One region of the Pseudoalteromonas sp. S2893 genome, then DNA from elsewhere that is predicted to be linked to it. Evidence: predicted binding sites of a transcription regulator. Region 1 holds the regulator's gene; each other region holds the start of a gene.
What was found. Region 1 encodes ArgR, which controls arginine synthesis, uptake and breakdown. Its sites were predicted from a motif close to ANTGAATANNTATTCANT; they were not measured.
Positions count from the first base shown of each region.

Region 2: a site for ArgR is predicted at 1,741-1,758, ahead of gltB (glutamate synthase large subunit). Genes of this name have one in related genera too.
Region 3: a site for ArgR is predicted at 3,034-3,051, ahead of CWC04_RS00110 (OadG family protein). Genes of this name have one in related genera too.

Region 1 covers NZ_PNCY01000010.1:205,044-211,565, reverse strand. The annotation lists gene CWC04_RS06585 (ABC transporter ATP-binding protein) at 1-959, shown strand, start outside; gene CWC04_RS06580 (Dyp-type peroxidase) at 1,003-1,902, shown strand; gene argR (transcriptional regulator ArgR) at 1,899-2,366, opposite strand; gene mdh (malate dehydrogenase) at 2,592-3,524, shown strand; gene ispB (octaprenyl diphosphate synthase) at 3,619-4,590, opposite strand; gene rplU (50S ribosomal protein L21) at 5,012-5,323, shown strand; gene rpmA (50S ribosomal protein L27) at 5,340-5,597, shown strand; gene cgtA (Obg family GTPase CgtA) at 5,734-6,522, shown strand, end outside.
Region 2 covers NZ_PNCY01000011.1:141,670-148,191, forward strand. The annotation lists gene gltB (glutamate synthase large subunit) at 1-1,640, opposite strand, end outside; gene CWC04_RS07255 (Grx4 family monothiol glutaredoxin) at 2,485-2,823, opposite strand; gene CWC04_RS07260 (Fe-Mn family superoxide dismutase) at 3,091-3,672, shown strand; gene CWC04_RS07265 (PrkA family serine protein kinase) at 3,882-5,804, shown strand; gene CWC04_RS07270 (YeaH/YhbH family protein) at 5,831-6,522, shown strand, end outside.
Region 3 covers NZ_PNCY01000001.1:17,172-23,693, forward strand. The annotation lists gene CWC04_RS00085 (aspartate kinase) at 1-1,193, shown strand, start outside; gene csrA (carbon storage regulator CsrA) at 1,283-1,474, shown strand; gene CWC04_RS00095 (YcxB family protein) at 1,525-1,992, opposite strand; gene CWC04_RS00100 (hypothetical protein) at 2,149-2,340, opposite strand; gene CWC04_RS00105 (DUF1328 domain-containing protein) at 2,393-2,566, opposite strand; gene CWC04_RS00110 (OadG family protein) at 3,095-3,340, shown strand; gene oadA (sodium-extruding oxaloacetate decarboxylase subunit alpha) at 3,350-5,128, shown strand; gene CWC04_RS00120 (sodium ion-translocating decarboxylase subunit beta) at 5,140-6,270, shown strand; gene CWC04_RS00125 (aldo/keto reductase) at 6,409-6,522, shown strand, end outside.

The DNA of each region.
Region 1 (6,522 bases):
AAATTGTGTGTTTGCTCGGGGCCAGCGGCTGCGGTAAAACAACCACCTTAAAAGCAATTGCTGGCCTTATTGAAATAAATGAAGGTAGCGTATTTATAGATGGCAAATGTGTAAGCGATAAGCATACATTTGTATCACCAGAGCATCGTAATATAGGGATGATGTTTCAAGATTATGCCTTGTTTCCGCACCTCAGTGTGGCCGATAATATTGCGTTTGGGCTGGGTAAAATAAGCAAAGTTCAAAAACAGCAACGGGTAGAGGAAATGCTAGAGCTAGTGCATTTAACAGGGTGTGCAAAACGCTACCCTCATCAGCTCTCGGGCGGCCAGCAGCAACGCGTGGCTATTGCGCGGGCTTTGGCTTATAAGCCTAGTTTATTGCTTCTTGATGAGCCTTTTTCGAACATAGATACACAAGTACGTTTTGAGTTAATTGCTGATATTAGGCGCATTATTAAAGCGCAGCAGGTTTCTGCGGTATTTGTTAGCCACTCAAAAGAAGAAGCCTTTGCGTTTTCAGACACGCTAGCCATTATGCACCAAGGAAAAATAGCCCAACAAGGTACACCAGAGCAGCTTTTTGCCGTGCCAAAGACAAAGGAGGTTGCAGAGTTTCTGGGTCAGGGCATATACTTAGTCGCAGAAGTGTTAACGGCAACTGAATACGCAACGCCTTTTGGTGTCGTGCAATCGCAGCATGAGCATACGCACAGTGCAATAAAAGGGCAGGTGTATATTCGTCCACACCATATTGAGCTTGCGCAAAATACGCAGGCCGATAACCCTCAATGTGTGAGCATTTTAAGCCGTCGGTTTATAGGCTCGGCTTATGTTTTCACTGTTGTAATTGCAGAGCAAGAGATTGAAGTTGCCGCACAATATGGCCAGTCATTTGAAATAAATGAGCAGGTTATAATAAAAATAAAACCTCACACGGTGAATTTTTTCGAATCATAACAAATGTGTTATTCGCTGTGTTTTATAAAGCTAAGGAATAACAATGGCGCAAGCGCAATCTGGGATTTGTGCTGAAGCAAACTTACACGGTTTGCATTTATTTTTTAATGTATTTGATGGTCAAGACGAGTCATTGCGTGCAAAGCTTAAGCGCGTAAGCGCAATTGAAGAAGAGTTTAGTGATCAGTTCTCCGAAGCCATGCTTTCGTGCATGGTGGCTATAGGCGCGCAATATTGGCCGCATATACTACCTGAATATATCCCAAGCGAGCTGCAAAGCTTTCCTAATATAAATCACAGTGATTTTGTTATGCGCGTACAGCCATGTGATTTATTCATACAAATTCGCTCAGACCGAGAAGATGTTAATCACCTTTTTGCATTGCAAATATTAAAGTTGTTTTCGCCCGATGTAGAGCTGGTTGAACAAATTCGCAATTTTAGGTTTTTAGATGGGCGAGACTTTAACGGCTTTATTTATGCAGGCGACACCCCACATGGACGCCAAAAACGAATCACGGCACTGGTTAATAACCCCGAGAGCTTTGAACACCAAGGCAGCTATATTCATGTACAGCGTTATAAGCATGACCTGAGTGTATGGCAGCATTTATCACTAAGCGAGCAAGAGCACATTATGGGGCGCACACGTTTAGATAACACCTTAATTGAGCCTAAGGTAGATACGAGCCACGCGACTAGAAGTGAGCTCAAAGATGAGAGCGGCCAAGCAATACTGCTTAACCAAAGCATGCCGTATGGCGATGTTTACGAGCAAGGCATGCTAAGTATTACATGCTCAGCATCGGGGAATGCGTTTGAAAAGGTACTTAACAGCCGCATAGGAAAAGGGGAGTGTTACGACCACTGGCTTGATTTTACTCAAGCCGATATGGGCTCAGCGTTTTTTGCGCCGTCAGTTAGTTTTTTAAAACAGCTTTAAACCGTATCAAATAAAATACGTACGCGCTCTAGTGTAATGTCTATTTCAGATATTTTTGCTGGCGCAATAAAAATAGTGTCATCTCCGGCAATTGTGCCCAATACACCATCAGCTTTGCCTAGTGAGTCTAATAAGCGGGCAATTAACTGCGCAGCGCCTGGGCTGGTGGTTATAATAATCATCATTTCGTTATGCATAATATCAATAACAAGCTGGCGTAGTGGGCTTTTAGCAGTCGGTACGCCCATTTCTGCGGGTAGGCAATAAACCATTTCTTGTTTAGCATTACGGGTACGCACAGCGCCAAACTTGCTAAGCATGCGCGACACCTTACTTTGGCTTATATTGTCAAAGCCTTGCTCTTTTAATGCTTCGACTATTTCGCCTTGCGAGCCAAAGTTCTCTTCTTTTAAAAGTGCTTTAAACGCTTTTACCAGCGCTTCTTGTTTGTCTTGTGGTTGCATAGTCTTTATTCATTTTTGTTATTTATAATGCAAATTCTACACAAAAATGAATAATTATGCAGCAGTTGTTTAGTTAACTTGCCAGTTTGCTGCGATAAACCAACAAAGTTTACAACTATGGTCGAAAATATACCTGAAATAAGCAGGATAAATTTGTTTTTAGTCGCTAATTTCATTATCTTAAGAGCCACAAATATTTCCTACCTCAAATTACGGAGAATTCCAATGAAAGTTGCTGTATTAGGTGCTGCAGGCGGTATCGGTCAAGCGTTGTCTTTATTATTAAAAACAGGCTTACCAGCTGGTTCTGAATTATCACTTTACGATGTTGCACCAGTTGTACCAGGTGTTGCGGTTGACCTATCTCACATCCCTACAGATGTTAAAGTGGCAGGTTTTGGCGCAGACGATTTAAATAAAGCGCTTGAAGGGTGTGATATCGTACTTATCCCAGCGGGTATGCCACGTAAACCAGGTATGGATCGTGCGGATTTATTTAACGTAAACGCAGGTATCATCAAAACATTAGCAGAAGGCATTGTAGCTAGCTGTCCTAAGGCGTTAGTGGGTGTTATCACTAACCCAGTAAACGGCACTGTACCAATTGTTGCTGAAGTATTCAAAAAAGCAGGTACTTACGATGCTAAGCGCGTATTTGGTATCACTACGCTTGACGTAATTCGTTCAGAAGCATTTGTTGCTGAGCTTAAAGGCGTAGACGTAGCAACCGTTAAAGTACCAGTAATTGGTGGCCACTCTGGCACAACCATTCTGCCTCTACTTTCTCAAGTTGAAGGCGTAAGCTTCACTGAAGAAGAAGTAGCTTCACTTACTCCACGTATCCAAAATGCAGGTACTGAAGTAGTAAATGCTAAAGCGGGCGGTGGTTCAGCTACATTATCTATGGGTGCTGCTGCAGCACGTTTTTGTATGTCTTTAGTTAAAGGCCTACAAGGTGAAGACGTAGTAGATTACGCATACGTTGCTGTTGAAAATGGCGATGCAGAGTACTTTGCTCACCCAGTACGTTTAGGCACAAACGGCGTAGAAGAAATTCTTTCTTACGGCGAGCTAAGCGCATTTGAAGAAAAAGCTAAAAACGACATGCTTGAAACTCTGAAAAAAGACATCAAAGAAGGTGTTGATTTCATGGCGTAATAGCCAAGTTATGCACAAAAAAGCCTGCTTATGCAGGCTTTTTTATTGCTCGAAAATTATGGCCCTTAAATACTAATTAAGGGAGGCTGCAAAGTTAGTGATCTCGCTCTACAGCTATACGCGCTAAGCTTATTAACGCTTGCTTGTACTGCGACTCTGCTAAAAAGTCTAAACAGGCAATGGCCTTGTCTGCTTCTTGCTGCGCCTTTTGCATTGTAAATTCAAGTGCGTTGGTTTGTTTAAGTGCCGTTAAAATAGCCTCAAGGTTATCCATACCATTGCAATGCTCAATGGCATCACGAATAAGGGCTCTTTGCTGATCACTGCCGTGCTTCATCGCATATATTAGCGGTAAGGTTGGCTTACCTTCTGCTAAATCATCACCAATATTTTTACCTAATTGGTCAGCGTCTGCGTTGTAATCAAGCACGTCATCAACTAACTGAAAAGCAGTACCTAAGTGCATACCATATAAATTAAGCGCATCTAACACACTGTTATCTTGCTCGGTAATAATAGCCGCAAGCCCTGTAGCGGCTTCAAATAATTTAGCCGTTTTAGAGTAAATAACCTGCATGTAACTTGCTTCGGTGGTATTAGGGTCGTTGCAATTCATAAGTTGCAATACTTCGCCCTCAGCAATCACGTTGGTGGCATCAGCAAGCACTTGCATAATTTGCATTTTGCCCAGCCCCACCATAAGTTGAAACGAGCGGGTGTAAATAAAATCCCCAACCAGCACGCTGGCAGCATTACCAAACTCGGCATTTGCAGTTGGTGTACCACGGCGCAGGTTAGATTCATCAACAACATCATCATGTAATAGTGTTGCAGTATGAATAAATTCAACAATCGTTGCCAAAGTAATGTGATCTTTACCTTGGTAACCCAAAGCTCTTGCTGCCAATATTGCCAGCATCGGGCGTACGCGTTTGCCGCCGCTGTTAACGATGTACAAACCAAGTTGATTGACTAACGCCACATCTGAGCGCATTTGCGCGTGTATAAGTTGATTGACGTCATTCATATCGCTTTCGATTAACGCCTGGATAGCTTTTATATCCATTGATCTCCGAGCCAATTTTTATGTGTGAACGGCGCCGATTGTACAACAAAAAAAGCACTAGCTCGATATTTTGTGACGATTCATTAAAAAAACCGAGTTAAAAACCTTAATTAGCGCTTAATTAGGGTATTTAATTGTATATTTCACACTCAAAGCGCGACTATTTATTGCGCAGTCAATGGGTTCTGGAGTAGGCATAGCGACACGTAAATTTATTTTGTCTTTGCACTAAAAAGCGCTTGGCAACAGGGCAATTTAATATAAAATGGGGGAAATATTGAATTGCTCTCAATGCAGCTACTTTTTATTCATTTTAATTACAAAATAGGCTTGCTAGTTTTTATGCATTAGCGTAAACTTCGCGCCCTATCGAAGAATATTTTAGTTGCGTCGATTTGAGGGCGCACAGACGGAGTTAATTATGTACGCGGTTTTCCAAAGTGGTGGTAAACAGCATCGTGTGACTGAAGGTCAAACGATTCGTCTTGAAAAATTAGACGTTGAAACTGGTGCAGCAGTTGAATTTGATTCAGTACTTTTAGTTGCTGATGGTGAGAAAATCGAGATCGGTGTACCGTTCGTAAACGGTGGTAAAGTAACAGCTGAGGTTGTTTCACATGGTCGCGGTGAGAAGATTAAGGTTGTTAAATTTAGACGCCGTAAGCATTCTCGTAAGCAAATGGGCCATCGTCAATGGTTCACTGAAGTTAAAATCACTGGCATTAGCGCTTAATTAGAGGTACTTAGAAATGGCACATAAAAAAGCAGCTGGTAGTACTCGTAACGGTCGCGATTCAGAAAGCAAACGCCTAGGTGTTAAGCGTTTTGGTGGCGAATCAGTTCTAGCGGGTAGCATCATTGTTCGTCAACGTGGTACTCGTTTCCACGCTGGCGCAAACGTAGGTATCGGTAAAGACCACACTATCTTCGCAAAAGCAGATGGTAAAGTTCAATTTGAACAAAAAGGTCCTTTAAACCGTAAATACGTAACTATCGTAGCTGAGTAATCAGTAAGGTAGTAAAAAACCCCGCCTTTGCGGGGTTTTTTGTTTTCAGAAACGTCAAATATATACCCAAGCCTGCATTTACGTTGGCTTGGGTATATAATAGTTAAATTAAAGCCAATCCCTAAAGTGAGTAATCATGAAGTTTGTAGATGAAGTAGAAATTCGCGCAGAAGCTGGTGACGGCGGCAGCGGTGTCGTGTCTTTCCGTCGAGAAAAATATGTACCAGACGGTGGCCCGGACGGCGGTGACGGTGGAGACGGTGGTAGTGTTTATCTACAAGCTGATGAAAACTTAAATACCCTAATTGATTACCAGTTTGAGCGTTTTCACCGTGCAGAGCGTGGTACGAATGGTCAAAGCCGTAACTGTACAGGTAAAAAGGGCGAAGACTTGGTAGTAAAAGTACCTGTGGGTACACGTATTACCGACGTTGACACTCAAGAGGCGTTAGGCGATTTAACGCAGCATGGTCAAAAAATTGTGGTTGCAAAAGGTGGTTTCCATGGCTTGGGGAATGCACGTTTTAAATCAAGTACTAACCGTGCTCCACGTCAAAAAACGTTAGGTACTCCAGGCGAAGTTCGTAACCTTAAATTAGAGCTTATGCTACTTGCCGATGTAGGCCTATTAGGGTTGCCAAATGCAGGTAAATCAACGTTTATTCGCAGTGTATCGGCAGCAAAGCCAAAAGTCGCTGATTACCCGTTTACCACGCTAATTCCTAATTTAGGGGTGGTGCGCCCAGAGGCTAACAAATCGTTTGTAATAGCCGATATTCCGGGCTTAATTGAAGGTGCCTCAGACGGTGCTGGCCTAGGTATTCGCTTTTTGAAGCATTTAGAGCGTTGTCGTGTATTGTTACACGTGATTGATGTTATGCCTGTTGATGGTTCAAACCCTGTTGATAATGCATTTGCCATTATT
Region 2 (6,522 bases), on a different contig from region 1:
GCGTGGCCTGTAGTTTCATTAAATACATTTTGCTCACTACCAATACACGTTGCCAGTGACATTACGTGGTTTTCACGCAGCGGGTCTATTGGCGGGTTAGTCACTTGTGCAAACTTTTGGCGGAAGTAATCGTACAATGAACGATGCCCTTCGCTAAGTACTGCAAATGGCGTGTCATCACCCATAGAGCCTGTTGCTTCTTGGCCGTTTTCACCCATTACGCGAATAACACTATCGAGCTCTTCGTTAGTGTAACCAAACATTTTTTGGTATTTAACAAGTGTTTCGTCATCAAATGAGCGATTACCCGCATCTTGCTCGGTAAGCTCTTCAAACGGGGTTAAACGTTTAACGTTTTCTTCAAGCCATGACTTATAAGGATGACGCGATTTTAAATCTTGGTCGATTTCGTCTGAGTGCCAAATTTTGCCTAATTTAGTATCAATTACTAACAGCTCACCTGGTCCTACACGGCCTTTTTCGACCACTTCATCTGCAGTGTAATCCCAAATCCCTACCTCAGAGGCAAGTGTAATAAAGCCATCTTGAGTAATAACATAGCGCGCTGGACGCAGGCCATTTCTGTCAAGGTTACAGGCTGCAAAACGCCCATCAGACATAACAATGCCCGCAGGGCCATCCCACGGTTCCATGTGCATAGAGTTAAAGTCGTAAAATGCGCGTAAGTCATCATCCATAGCACGGTTCTTCTGCCATGCAGGTGGCACAAGCATACGCATAGCACGGAATAAATCCATGCCACCTGCTAAAAACAGCTCCAGCATGTTATCTAAGCTTGAAGAGTCAGAGCCGGTTTCGTTTACAAACGGCGCTGCACTTTGTAAATCAGGAATAAGTGGTGATGAAAACTTATACGAACGTGCACGAGCCCATTGGCGGTTACCCTCAATGGTATTAATTTCACCATTATGCGCTAAATACCTAAATGGTTGTGCTAAAGGCCAACGCGGCTGAGTATTAGTAGAAAAACGCTGATGGAATACACAAATAGCGCTGGTCATACGAATATCAGCTAAGTCTAAATAAAAGTTAGGCAAATCTGCAGGCATCATAAGGCCTTTATAGATAGTCACTAACCCCGATAAACTCGCAATATAAAACGACTCATCCTCTGCTAAACGCTTTTCTGCACGGCGACGTGCTACATATAAACGTCGCTCTAAATCTTTAGAGCGCCATCCTTCAGGCGCACTAACAAAAATTTGCTCAAAACCAGGTAATTGCTGTGTAGCAATTGGCCCTAGCATTGAAGGGTCAGTAGGCACTTCACGCCAACCGAGTATTTTAAGTGTTTCTTGTTCTAATTCTTCACATAAAACCTGTTTTGCAGCTTGTGCTAAAACGGGATCTGAATTTAAGAAAACCATGCCTACGGCGTAATTTTTACCTAAGTGCCAATTATGCTCACTCGCAATAGCACGGAAAAAACTGTCAGGTTTTTGTAGTAATAAACCACAGCCGTCACCTGTTTTACCATCGGCAGAAATACCACCGCGGTGCTGCATGCGATCAAGTCCAGTAATAGCTGTACGAATAAGCCGATGACTAGCTTGACCATTTACTTGGGCTATTAAGCCAAAGCCACAATTATCTTTTTCTAATGTTGAGTCGTATAACATAGACCCCTCCCTTGCTGCACTGTTAACGTGAATGAACTGCTCGACGATTTGCTAACAGACGCACAAAACTAGCCTCTATAGTAAATAGAGTCAATATTATTTTGAATACATATTCACATTCTTGAATATTTCTCACTTCAAGGCAAGATTTCTTTTTTACCCACAAATTTTAACAATTAACGCTTATTTGCGCGTTATTTTTTCATGACACTGGTGTCAATTTTAACATTTTGTAAAAACAAAGGCGCCAAAGCAATACCCTTTACGTAAACGTAAAGCACCAAACCAATGAATAAATATTCACTAATTTCTAACGGGTTCAGTTAACATTTAGATAGTTTAATGCGTTTTAAATAAATTAGAGGCTTAGGATCGCGCTTTTTTAGCGTTCATTAGTATAGTTATTAATTGTGGTGTCGTTTTTAGTGCAGATGTAGTGAATTTTTATTTATTACCAATTCGCTTGATTGAGCGAACTATTTTGAGGCTGGAAAAACGTGTTGATAGCTAGGAAAAACTCGCTACTTGGTTGTTCTAAAAAGAATTCTTTAACGCAAATAGCGACACGTTTAGCCCCGTAAAATGATTACGTCTTATTGCGCATTGATATAAAACTCATATTTTAATTAAAATTCGCGCTTATATTAAGTAGCTTTGTTGCTTACTTATCCTGACTAGGTGCACCTAAACGAGGAGCAAGTGCTGAGTTTGCTAACTATTGAGCACAGATTAATGGTTATAATTACCCACTGATGGGCTGTTCAAGAGATTAAGACGTAATAAAGTTATATAGGCACAAAAAAGCCACGTAAAACGTGGCTTTAATAATCTAGCAAAGTAGCAATTACTCTGCGTCAGCTTCTTTATACTTAGCTGCAGTTTCAGTGATCAGTGGCTGTAATTCACCACGTTGAAACATTTCAATGATAATGTCACATCCACCTACTAATTCGCCCTCAACCCAAAGCTGTGGGAAAGTAGGCCAATTTGCGTATGCTGGTAACTCAGCGCGAATATCTGGATTAAGTAAAATATCAACATAGGCAAATGGTTCGCCACATGACATTAGAGCTTGTGACGCTTGTGAAGAAAAACCACAATTTGGTAATTTAGGCGACCCTTTCATGTAAAGGATAATTGGGTTTTCTGAAATCTGCTGTTTAATTTTATCAATGGTTTCCATCTACAACCTCAAAATGACGATAGCTTGATATACCTAGGGCTTGAAAATAAATCATTGTGGCCACAGATATATAACTTAAAATGGGCAAATAAAGCCGCAATTGAAATAGTCTTTAGCAATAGCATTGCTGTTTGCTTAAACTTGAGTAAAATACTCAACAATTATAGTAACACTATATTTTCGTTTGGTATAGGTAAGTGGTCTGTTCTATCAGGCATTACGTACTATCAAGCGAGTTATCAACCAAAAGAAGATGGAGATAAAAAAATGGCATTTGAACTACCGTCACTACCATATGCAATTGATGCACTTGAGCCTCATATTTCACAAGAAACTCTTGAGTATCACCACGGTAAGCACCACAACACTTACGTTGTTAAATTAAACGGTTTAATTCCAGGTACTGAATTTGAAAACAAATCTTTAGAAGAGATTGTTTGTTCTTCTGAAGGTGGCGTATTTAACAACGCTGCACAAATTTGGAACCACACTTTCTACTGGAACTGTCTATCTCCAAATGGCGGCGGCGAGCCAACAGGTGCTATCGCTGACGCTATTAACGCTAAATGGGGCTCTTTTGACGCGTTTAAAGATGCATTAAACGACAAAGCGGTTAATAACTTTGGTTCTAGCTGGACATGGTTAGTTAAACTAGCTGACGGTTCATTAGATATCGTAAACACGTCTAACGCAGCAACGCCGCTTACAGACGAAGGTGTTACACCAATCCTAACTGTGGATTTATGGGAACACGCTTACTACATTGATTACCGTAACGTTCGTCCTGATTACCTTAAAGGTTTTTGGGCGCTTGTTAACTGGGAATTCGCGAACGCTAACTTCGCTTAATTAGCTATTATACGCTGATTTAAAAAGACGCCTCGGCGTCTTTTTTTATGCCTTTATAAAATTAAAACCGCCTTTATACGCGCTAAATTGCTAATTTAGCCACATGATCTTTTTTCACTTAAATTTTTAATTTTATTGCACAAAAATACCAATCTCTGACTAAACTTTAAAAAGTAAGCACCTTTTTAAAGCGGGTTTCGGAGGTTATTATGACTATTTTTGAGCACTACCAAGCACGATACGAAGCAGCACAAGAAGAAGAATACAGCATTAGCGAATTTCTAGAAATTTGTAAAAATGACAAATCAGCTTATGCCAGCGCCCCTGAGCGTTTACTTATGGCAATAGGCGAGCCGCAAATGGTTGATACTGCAACCGATGCACGTTTAAGCCGGTTATTTTCTAATAGAGTGGTTGCACGCTACCCTGCCTTTGCAGACTTTTACGGCATGGAAGATGCCATAGAACAAATTGTCTCCTATCTAAAGCATGCGGCTCAAGGCCTAGAAGAATGCAAACAAGTCCTTTATTTACTCGGCCCAGTTGGGGGAGGTAAATCTTCAATTGCAGAAAAACTAAAATATTTAATGCAGCAAGTGCCTATCTATTCAATTAAAGGCTCTCCGGTAAACGATCACCCGCTCAGTTTGTTTGACCCAGTAGAAGATGCCAACGTTCTCGAAAAAGAATACGGTATTAAACCACGTTATTTAAAAACGATTATGTCGCCATGGGCAGGTAAACGGTTAAAAGAATTTAACGGCGATATTAGCCAATTTAGAGTCGTCAAACGCTACCCCTCTATTTTAAATCAAATAGGTATAGCCAAAACCGAGCCCGGTGATGAAAACAATCAAGATATTTCAGCATTAGTGGGCAAAGTAGATATTCGCCAGCTTGAGCATTTTGCACAAAACGACCCCGATGCCTACGCTTACTCAGGCTCTTTATGTTTAGCCAACCAAGGTTTAATGGAATTTGTAGAAATGTTTAAAGCCCCTATCAAGGTGCTGCATCCACTCCTTACCGCAACGCAAGAGGGTAACTACAACGGTACCGAAGGTATTAGCGCTCTGCCGTTTAACGGCATGATTTTAGCCCACTCAAATGAGTCAGAATGGCAAACATTCAAAAATAATAAAAACAATGAAGCGTTTTTAGATCGTGTTTATATTGTAAAGGTCCCTTATTGCCTGCGCGTGACCGAAGAAATAAAAATCTACGACAAACTTATTCAACATAGTGAACTTGCCAGTGCACCGTGTGCACCAGGTACGCTTAAAGCGTTAGCGCAATTTACTACCTTATCTCGATTAAAAGAGCCTGAAAACTCTAGTATTTACTCAAAAATGCGAGTCTATGATGGTGAAACCCTAAAAGATACCGACCCTAAAGCAAAGTCTTATCAGGAGTATCGAGATTACGCAGGGGTAGATGAAGGCATGACCGGCCTTTCCACTCGTTTTGCTTTTAAAATTTTGTCGCGCGTATTTAATTTTGATACCACCGAGGTTGCAGCTAATCCGGTGCATTTATTTTATGTTTTGGAGCAACAAATAGAGCGTGAACAATTTAGCGCCGAAGTGGAAGAGCGCTATTTAAGTTTTTTAAAAGGCTATTTAATTCCGCAATATGTTGAGTTTATTGGTAAAGAACTACAAACCGCGTATTTAGAGTCATACTCTGAATATGGCCAAAATATTTTTGACCGCTATGTGATTTATGCTGATTTTTGGATACAAGATCAAGAATACAGAGACCCAGATACAGGACAGTTATTTGACCGCGCCTCGTTAAATGCAGAACTTGAAAAAATAGAAAAACCCGCCGGCATTTCTAATCCCAAAGATTTTAGGAACGAAATAGTTAACTTTGTATTACGTGCACGCGCCCACAATAATGGTAAAAACCCGTTATGGACAAGCTACGAAAAACTACGCACTGTGATTGAGAAAAAAATGTTCTCAAATACCGAAGATCTACTCCCTGTTATTTCCTTTAATACAAAAACCTCCGCTGAGGATCAACAAAAACACGAGGACTTTGTTAACCGCATGGTTGAAAAAGGCTACACGCAAAAACAAGTGCGTTTACTTTCTGAGTGGTATTTACGGGTTAGAAAATCGCAGTAACCTTCATGTAGTTTAGGGGGAACAGTATGGCGCATTTTATAGATAGACGCTTAAATGGTAAAAACAAAAGCACGCTTAATCGTCAGCGCTTTATTAGGCGCTATAAAAAGCAAATAAAAGAAGCAGTGTCTGATGCGGTTAATAAACGCAGCGTTACCGACTCTAGTTCAGGGGAGAGTATATCTATCCCGCAACGAGATATTAGCGAGCCCATTTTTCACCAAGGTAAAGGGGGCGACAGAGAACAAATTCACCCTGGCAACGATCAATTTTCAACAGGTGACAAAATTGAGCGCCCTAAAGGCGGCCAAGGTGGTGGCGCAGGCGATGGCGATGCAAGTGATTTAGGCGAAGGCCAAGATGACTTTGTGTTTTCTATTTCTAAGGATGAATACCTTGATTTACTCTTTGAAGACCTAGAGCTGCCCAACTTACAAGAAAACCAGCTAGATAAGCTTGTACAAATGAAAACTCATCGGGCTGGTTTTTGTAGCGATGGTATGCCCAGTAATATTGATATAGTACGCTCATTACAGGGCTCACTCGCCAGAAGAGTCGCCATGAGTGCGGGTAAAAAAAGACGCCTAGCAGAGCTTGGAGGTCAACTTGCGATGGAGCGTGAGCAAGCCGACAGCGACCAAGCCATCATTGCGTTATTACAAGAGGAAATTGAGCAACTTAAACAGCAAATAAAAGCCGTACCATTTATTGATAATTA
Region 3 (6,522 bases), on a different contig from region 1:
GCGGCACTTCGGTTGGCTCTATTGAGCGAATAGAAGCGGTCGCCGACCTTGTTGTTAAAACTAAGCAGCAAGGTCATCAAGTGGTTGTGGTTCTTTCGGCCATGTCGGGAGAAACCAACCGCTTAATTAACCTCGCCAAGCAAATAGATACTCGCCCGAGTAGCCGAGAATTAGACGTACTTATTAGCACTGGAGAACAGGTTTCTGTTTCGCTCCTTGCTATGGCTATTATAAAACGTGGCCATTCGGCTGTAAGCCTACTAGCCGATCAGGTTAATATTCAAACCGATAACATGTTTGGTAAAGCCCGTATTGAAGAGGTTGCTGCGACGCGTTTAAAGCATGAGCTTGAGCATAATCGGATTGCGATTATTGCCGGTTTTCAGGGGCGCGATGTAGAGGGCAATATTACAACCCTTGGGCGCGGCGGCACCGATACCTCTGCGGTAGAAATAGCCGCGGCAATAAAAGCCGATGAATGTCAGATCTATACCGACGTTGATGGCGTATACACTACTGATCCTCGTGTAGAACCAAACGCACAGCGAATGCGCCATGTAACGTTTGCCGAAATGCTAGAGCTGGCAAGTTTAGGCGCAAAAGTATTGCATATTCGTGCTGTTGAGTCGGCTGGTAATCATAAAATGCCGCTAAGGGTGCTTTCGAGTTTTGAGCCCGATGAAGGAACGCTAATAAGTTTTGAGGAGAGCGATATGCCAACTAAGGTTGTGTCGGGGATTGCGTTTAATCGTGACGAATGCTTGATAAAGGTACATGGCGTACCATACTGTGTTCATTCTCTTACAAAAATTTTGAAACTTTTTGCAGAAAATGGCATCGAAATAGATATGATTAGTCAAGTTAATCATAACTTTGAAAAAATAGACTATGCTTTTACTGTGCATTCAAATGACTATTTGCAAGCACACGATTTACTAACTCAACAACAGGTAAATCTGCAGGCTGATAGCATTTCTAGTGATACAACAGTTGCAAAAGTGTCGGCTGTTGGCATAGGAATGAAGTCTCACAGTGGTGTAGCGCATCAATTTTTTGATGCATTGGCGCAAGAAGGTATACACATAGTTTTAGTATCGACGTCTGAAATCAAGGTATCGGTTTTAATTGACGAGAAGTATTTAGAACTAGCAGTAAGAGCGTTACACTCAGAATTTTTAACAGAAAATGGATAGTTTGGGAGTTTTTACTTACTTTTCAATCAATTTTTCATTAAAATGGTCAAGCGGAATCTTATAATTTATTGGAACATGGGAGCAAGAGAATGCTAATACTAACTCGTAGAGTAGGTGAAACCCTAATGATTGGTGACGAAGTAACTGTTACTGTATTAGGTGTTAAAGGAAATCAAGTTCGAATTGGTGTTAACGCACCTAAAGACGTTTCAGTGCATCGTGAAGAGATTTACATGCGTATACAAGCTGAAAAGTCTAACCCTAATCCGGGCAATGCTTAATCAACAGTTATACTTAGCTGAGTAATGCACTTAGCTATACCAAAAGCCACTCATTGAGTGGCTTTTTTGTTTATAAAATAGCGCATTTCATCGGTTAATACACTGCTAGAAATATATTGCATACCTTTATTATGGTGCACTAAGTAGCCGTGGTTAGTTTTAATAATATGGGTTATTTCTGCCCACTTAAATGTATGGCTTTTATAGTGGTTTTCGGTGCTAATAGCGTCATCGGTAAACGAAAGAGTAACCGTTGAGCCCGAAGCACGACTAAACATTTGGCGCGCAACCCACCAAGGCCTGCGGTAATAAAAGGCAACGCATTCTAATACACCCAGCATTATTAAAAATGTACCTAGGTAATGATCGTCCATAGCGTAAATACTAATTAAACCTAAGCACACCAGTAATGCCAGCAAAAAATACTTTGGTTTGGCTGCTTTACTATAAGAGTGGGACTCGTCAAAGCATTCGTAGTAGTAGGGTTTATCGAGTGTGTAAGTGGTGGTCAGTGCCATAATTGCTAATAAGTAATAGTTTTCGCTATTTTAACAAGCTAGCGTAAAAATCACACCCGTTAATGTAGACTATGCATTTTAAGAGTTAGAATCCGCTTTTTATTCGCGCACAAAAAAACGGCTTATTAAAAGCCGTTTTTTACGTTACCAAACAGATTAACAGTTAGTTTCTTCTGCGTTAACGCCTTCTTTTACATTTTCACATGCATCTTCAACAGAGTTTTGCACGTCAGTTACTGCTTCATCAATACGCTCACCTGCTTCTTCTGCGTGGTTGTCTTCACAACCCATCATAAAGAAACCTGCAAATACGGCGATTAGTGCTGCTTTTAAAGTTGTTGAGTTCATAATGTAATTCCTTGTATATGTTGATTGTTTAGTGTTTTAAGTATGTTAGTAGCTACCTAGGCGATTTACCGCGCAGCGCACCTGAAACTAAAGAAATCACTAAAAGTACTAAAAAGATAAAGAATATAATTTTTGCTATACCAGCTGCGGCACCTGCGATACCACCAAAACCTAACACTGCAGCGATTAAAGCAATAACTAAAAATGTAATTGTCCAGCGTAACATTGTTTTCTCCTTGGTTATCAAATTCGTTCGAAAGTAATAATGCTAGTTGCGTGCCAGAGTTTAATTTTATTAATTTTCAATATGTTATGGTTTTTTGAGCGAGGGTTATAAATTTAGGATTGGTAAGTTTTACGTTTAACGATGTAACTTATTCACACTATTGTAAAGAGAGTAAAAAAATAAATATTTTTTGTGCGCTTCTTTATTAATCTTGGTAAGACCAATTTACATTTTAGCGCAAAATGATTTTTTACTTGCCGTTTAACTTACTATTTTTTATGGTTTTTAAGTTTTTTTGGGTTTAACCATATAACCTTTGCCTATAACGGTTATTTTTATCATCTATATCTAAGCTAATTTAACCCAGTATTAGCTATGTTAACTATTGTGGCTGTATGTTAGTTTAATTTTAATTGGTTTTACCAATTGACAGGTGGTAGACAAAGTTAAAAGTTTTGTTATCATTCGGTGAATAATTATTTAAATAAAGCGGTTTTTTATATCGCTATATAGTGCAGGGGGAGAAAAATGGATATAGGAGCTGTACTCACAACCGCAGGTAGCTTGATGCTTACGGGCATGGTGGGCGTGTTTGTATTTCTTTCAATATTGATTGGTGCTGTGTCACTCATGTCTAACTTGGTTGCTCGTTTTGACGAGGCTGAAGTTGCAATACCGGTTAAATCACCATCTTTAAAATCTCAAGGTGTGCCAAACGAGCACATCGCTGCTATTAGTGCTGCCATTGCTCAGTACAAATCAAATAATAAATAAGAGGCACACATGGCTAAATTAAAATTAACAGAACTTGTTTTACGCGATGCTCATCAGTCTTTACTTGCAACCCGTATGCGCTTAGATGACATGCTCCCTATTGCTAACAAACTTGATGATGCCGGTTATTGGTCTATTGAGTCGTGGGGCGGCGCTACGTTTGACTCGTGTATTCGTTATTTAGGTGAAGATCCGTGGGAGCGTATTCGTGCCCTTAAAAAAGCAATGCCGAATACTAAACAGCAAATGCTATTGCGCGGGCAAAATTTATTGGGTTACCGCCACTATGCCGATGACGTGGTAGAAAAGTTTGTAGAGCGTGCCCACAAAAATGGTGTAGATGTATTTCGTATTTTTGACGCCATGAACGATGTACGTAACTTAGAAACGGCAATTAAAGCGGCTGTAAAAGTAGGAGCACACGCGCAAGGTACTATTTCTTATACTGTAAGCCCAGTGCATACCCTAGATATGTGGTTAACCCTTGCAAAACAGCTAGAGGATTTAGGTTGTCACTCTATTTGTATTAAAGATATGGCAGGCTTATTAAAACCATACGATGCAGAGCAACTTATTAAAGGGCTAAAAGAAACCGTTTCTATCCCTATTGCTATGCAGTGCCATGCAACCACAGGTTTAAGTACAGCTACATATCAAAAAGCCATTGATGCAGGCATTGATATGCTTGATACCGCAATTTCTTCAATGAGTATGACTTACGGTCATTCAGCTACAGAAACCATTGTAGCAATTGTTGAAGGAACGCCCCGCGATACCGAATTAGATTTAAACCAGCTAGAAGAAATAGCGGCTTACTTTAGAGATGTACGTAAAAAGTACGCTGCCTTTGAGGGGAGCCTTAAAGGTGTTGATGGCCGTATTTTACTCGCGCAAGTACCTGGCGGCATGTTAACCAACATGGAAAATCAACTGAAAGAGCAAGGCGCAGCAGATAAGCTAAATGAAGTATTACTTGAGATCCCACGCGTGCGTGAAGATTTAGGTTTTATCCCGCTAGTTACTCCAACATCGCAAATTGTAGGCACACAAGCAGTACTAAATGTGCTTACGGGAGAGCGTTATAAAACAATTACCAAAGAAACCGCCGGTGTTTTAAAAGGCGAGTATGGTTTAACACCAGCACCTATGAATAAAGAGCTGCAAGAGCGAGTGCTTGATGGCAGTGAGGTTATTACGTGTCGTCCTGCAGATAATATAGCCCCAGAGCTTGCCACGCTTGAAGCAGAGCTGCAAAAAGAAGCGCAAGAGCAAGGCTTAACACTTGCTGATGAGCAAATAGATGATGTGCTTACCTATGCATTATTCCCACAGGTTGGCCTTAAATTTATTAAAAACCGTAATAACCCAGATGCCTTTGAAGCAGTGCCAAGTGCTGATGATGCAAACGCTAAGCCTGCAGCAAATCCTGCAAGTAACAAAGGTGTTAGCGCTGAGCAATACAGCGTTAAAGTTGACGGTAAAGTTTACGATGTAGTGGTTGCGCAAGGTGGCGAGCTTAAAGAGGTAACGCTAAAAGATTCAGAGCACTTACCACAATCAGCATCGGTTGCATCAGGTGAAACACTGAATGCGCCACTGGCAGGTAATATTTTTAAGGTAAAAGTAAAAGCAGGCCAAGCCGTAAACGAAGGCGATGTGGTTGTTATTATGGAAGCGATGAAAATGGAAACTGAGGTTCGTGCAATGCACTCAGGTACTGTGGCTGAGGTCTTAGTGTCTGAAGGTGATGCTGTGACAACGGGCGATGCAATTATAGCGATGGCGTAGGAGTAGCTTTAATGGAAGGTCTTTTAAACCTTTGGCATGCTACCGGCATTGCTAACTTTACGTTTCCTAGCTTAATAATGGTTGCGGTAGGGTGTTTGTTGTTGTTTTTAGCCATTGCTAAAAACTTTGAACCCCTATTACTGCTGCCGATTGGCTTTGGCGCAATACTGACTAATATTCCGGTTGCTGGGCTTTCTGACCCAGGTGGTTTGCTTTATTACGTGTATTACGTAGGTATTGATACGGGGATCTTCCCTTTATTAATTTTTATGGGAGTAGGGGCGCTGACTGATTTTAGTGCGCTTATTGCCAACCCGCGTATGTTATTACTGGGTGCAGCCGCGCAGTTTGGTATTTTTGCCACCTTGTTTGGGGCAATTTTATTAAACTATGTACCTGGCTTTGAATTTAGCTTACAAGATGCCTCAGCCATTGCCATTATTGGTGGTGCCGATGGCCCTACAGCCATATTTTTAGCGTCTAAGCTTGCCCCTGATTTACTAGGTGCCATTGCGGTTGCTGCTTATTCTTACATGGCGTTAGTGCCAATTATTCAGCCGCCTATTATGCGCGCATTAACTACACCTGATGAGCGTGCTATTAAAATGCCAGAGCTGCGCAAAGTATCTAAAAAAGAGAAAATAGTATTTCCTTTAATGGTACTGAGCTTAACCGCTATGTTTTTACCAGCGGCTATTCCCTTAGTAGGCATGTTCTGTTTAGGTAATTTAATGCGTGAGTCAGGTGTTGTAGACAGGCTTAGTAACAGTGCCCAAAACGAAATTATTAATATAACCACGATATTTTTAGGTTTGGCAGTAGGCTCTAAACTAGCGGCCGATCAGTTTTTAACTGTAGAAACCATTGGTATTTTGGTGCTCGGTGCGCTGGCATTTGCTATTGGTACAGCGTCGGGTGTGTTTATGGCAAAAGGCCTTAACAAGCTTTCTAAAACACCTATTAACCCTTTAATTGGTGCTGCGGGTGTATCGGCAGTACCGATGGCGGCGCGTGTAGTTAATAAAGTTGGGCTTGAGAATAACCCACATAACTTTTTACTTATGCATGCTATGGGGCCAAACGTAGCTGGGGTGCTAGGAAGTGCCGTAGCCGCAGGTATATTACTGGCGCTTGTTGGCTAGTATTTAGGATTTAATCCAACCGATTAGCGCAGTTTACTGCGCTTTTTTTATGCCTATAAAACTGCACGTATTAAAGTTTGTTTGCAGACGTGTTTTTGTTTACAGTGAGGGCTATGCACACTAATAAGGATAGTCATCATGCTTCACACCCCTTTGGCAAAATATTTACCTCATGTTAGTAGACTCGTTTTTGGCTGTATGGGCCTAGGCGGCGGTTGGAATAAAGACGCCATTACTAAGGCTCACTTAAAG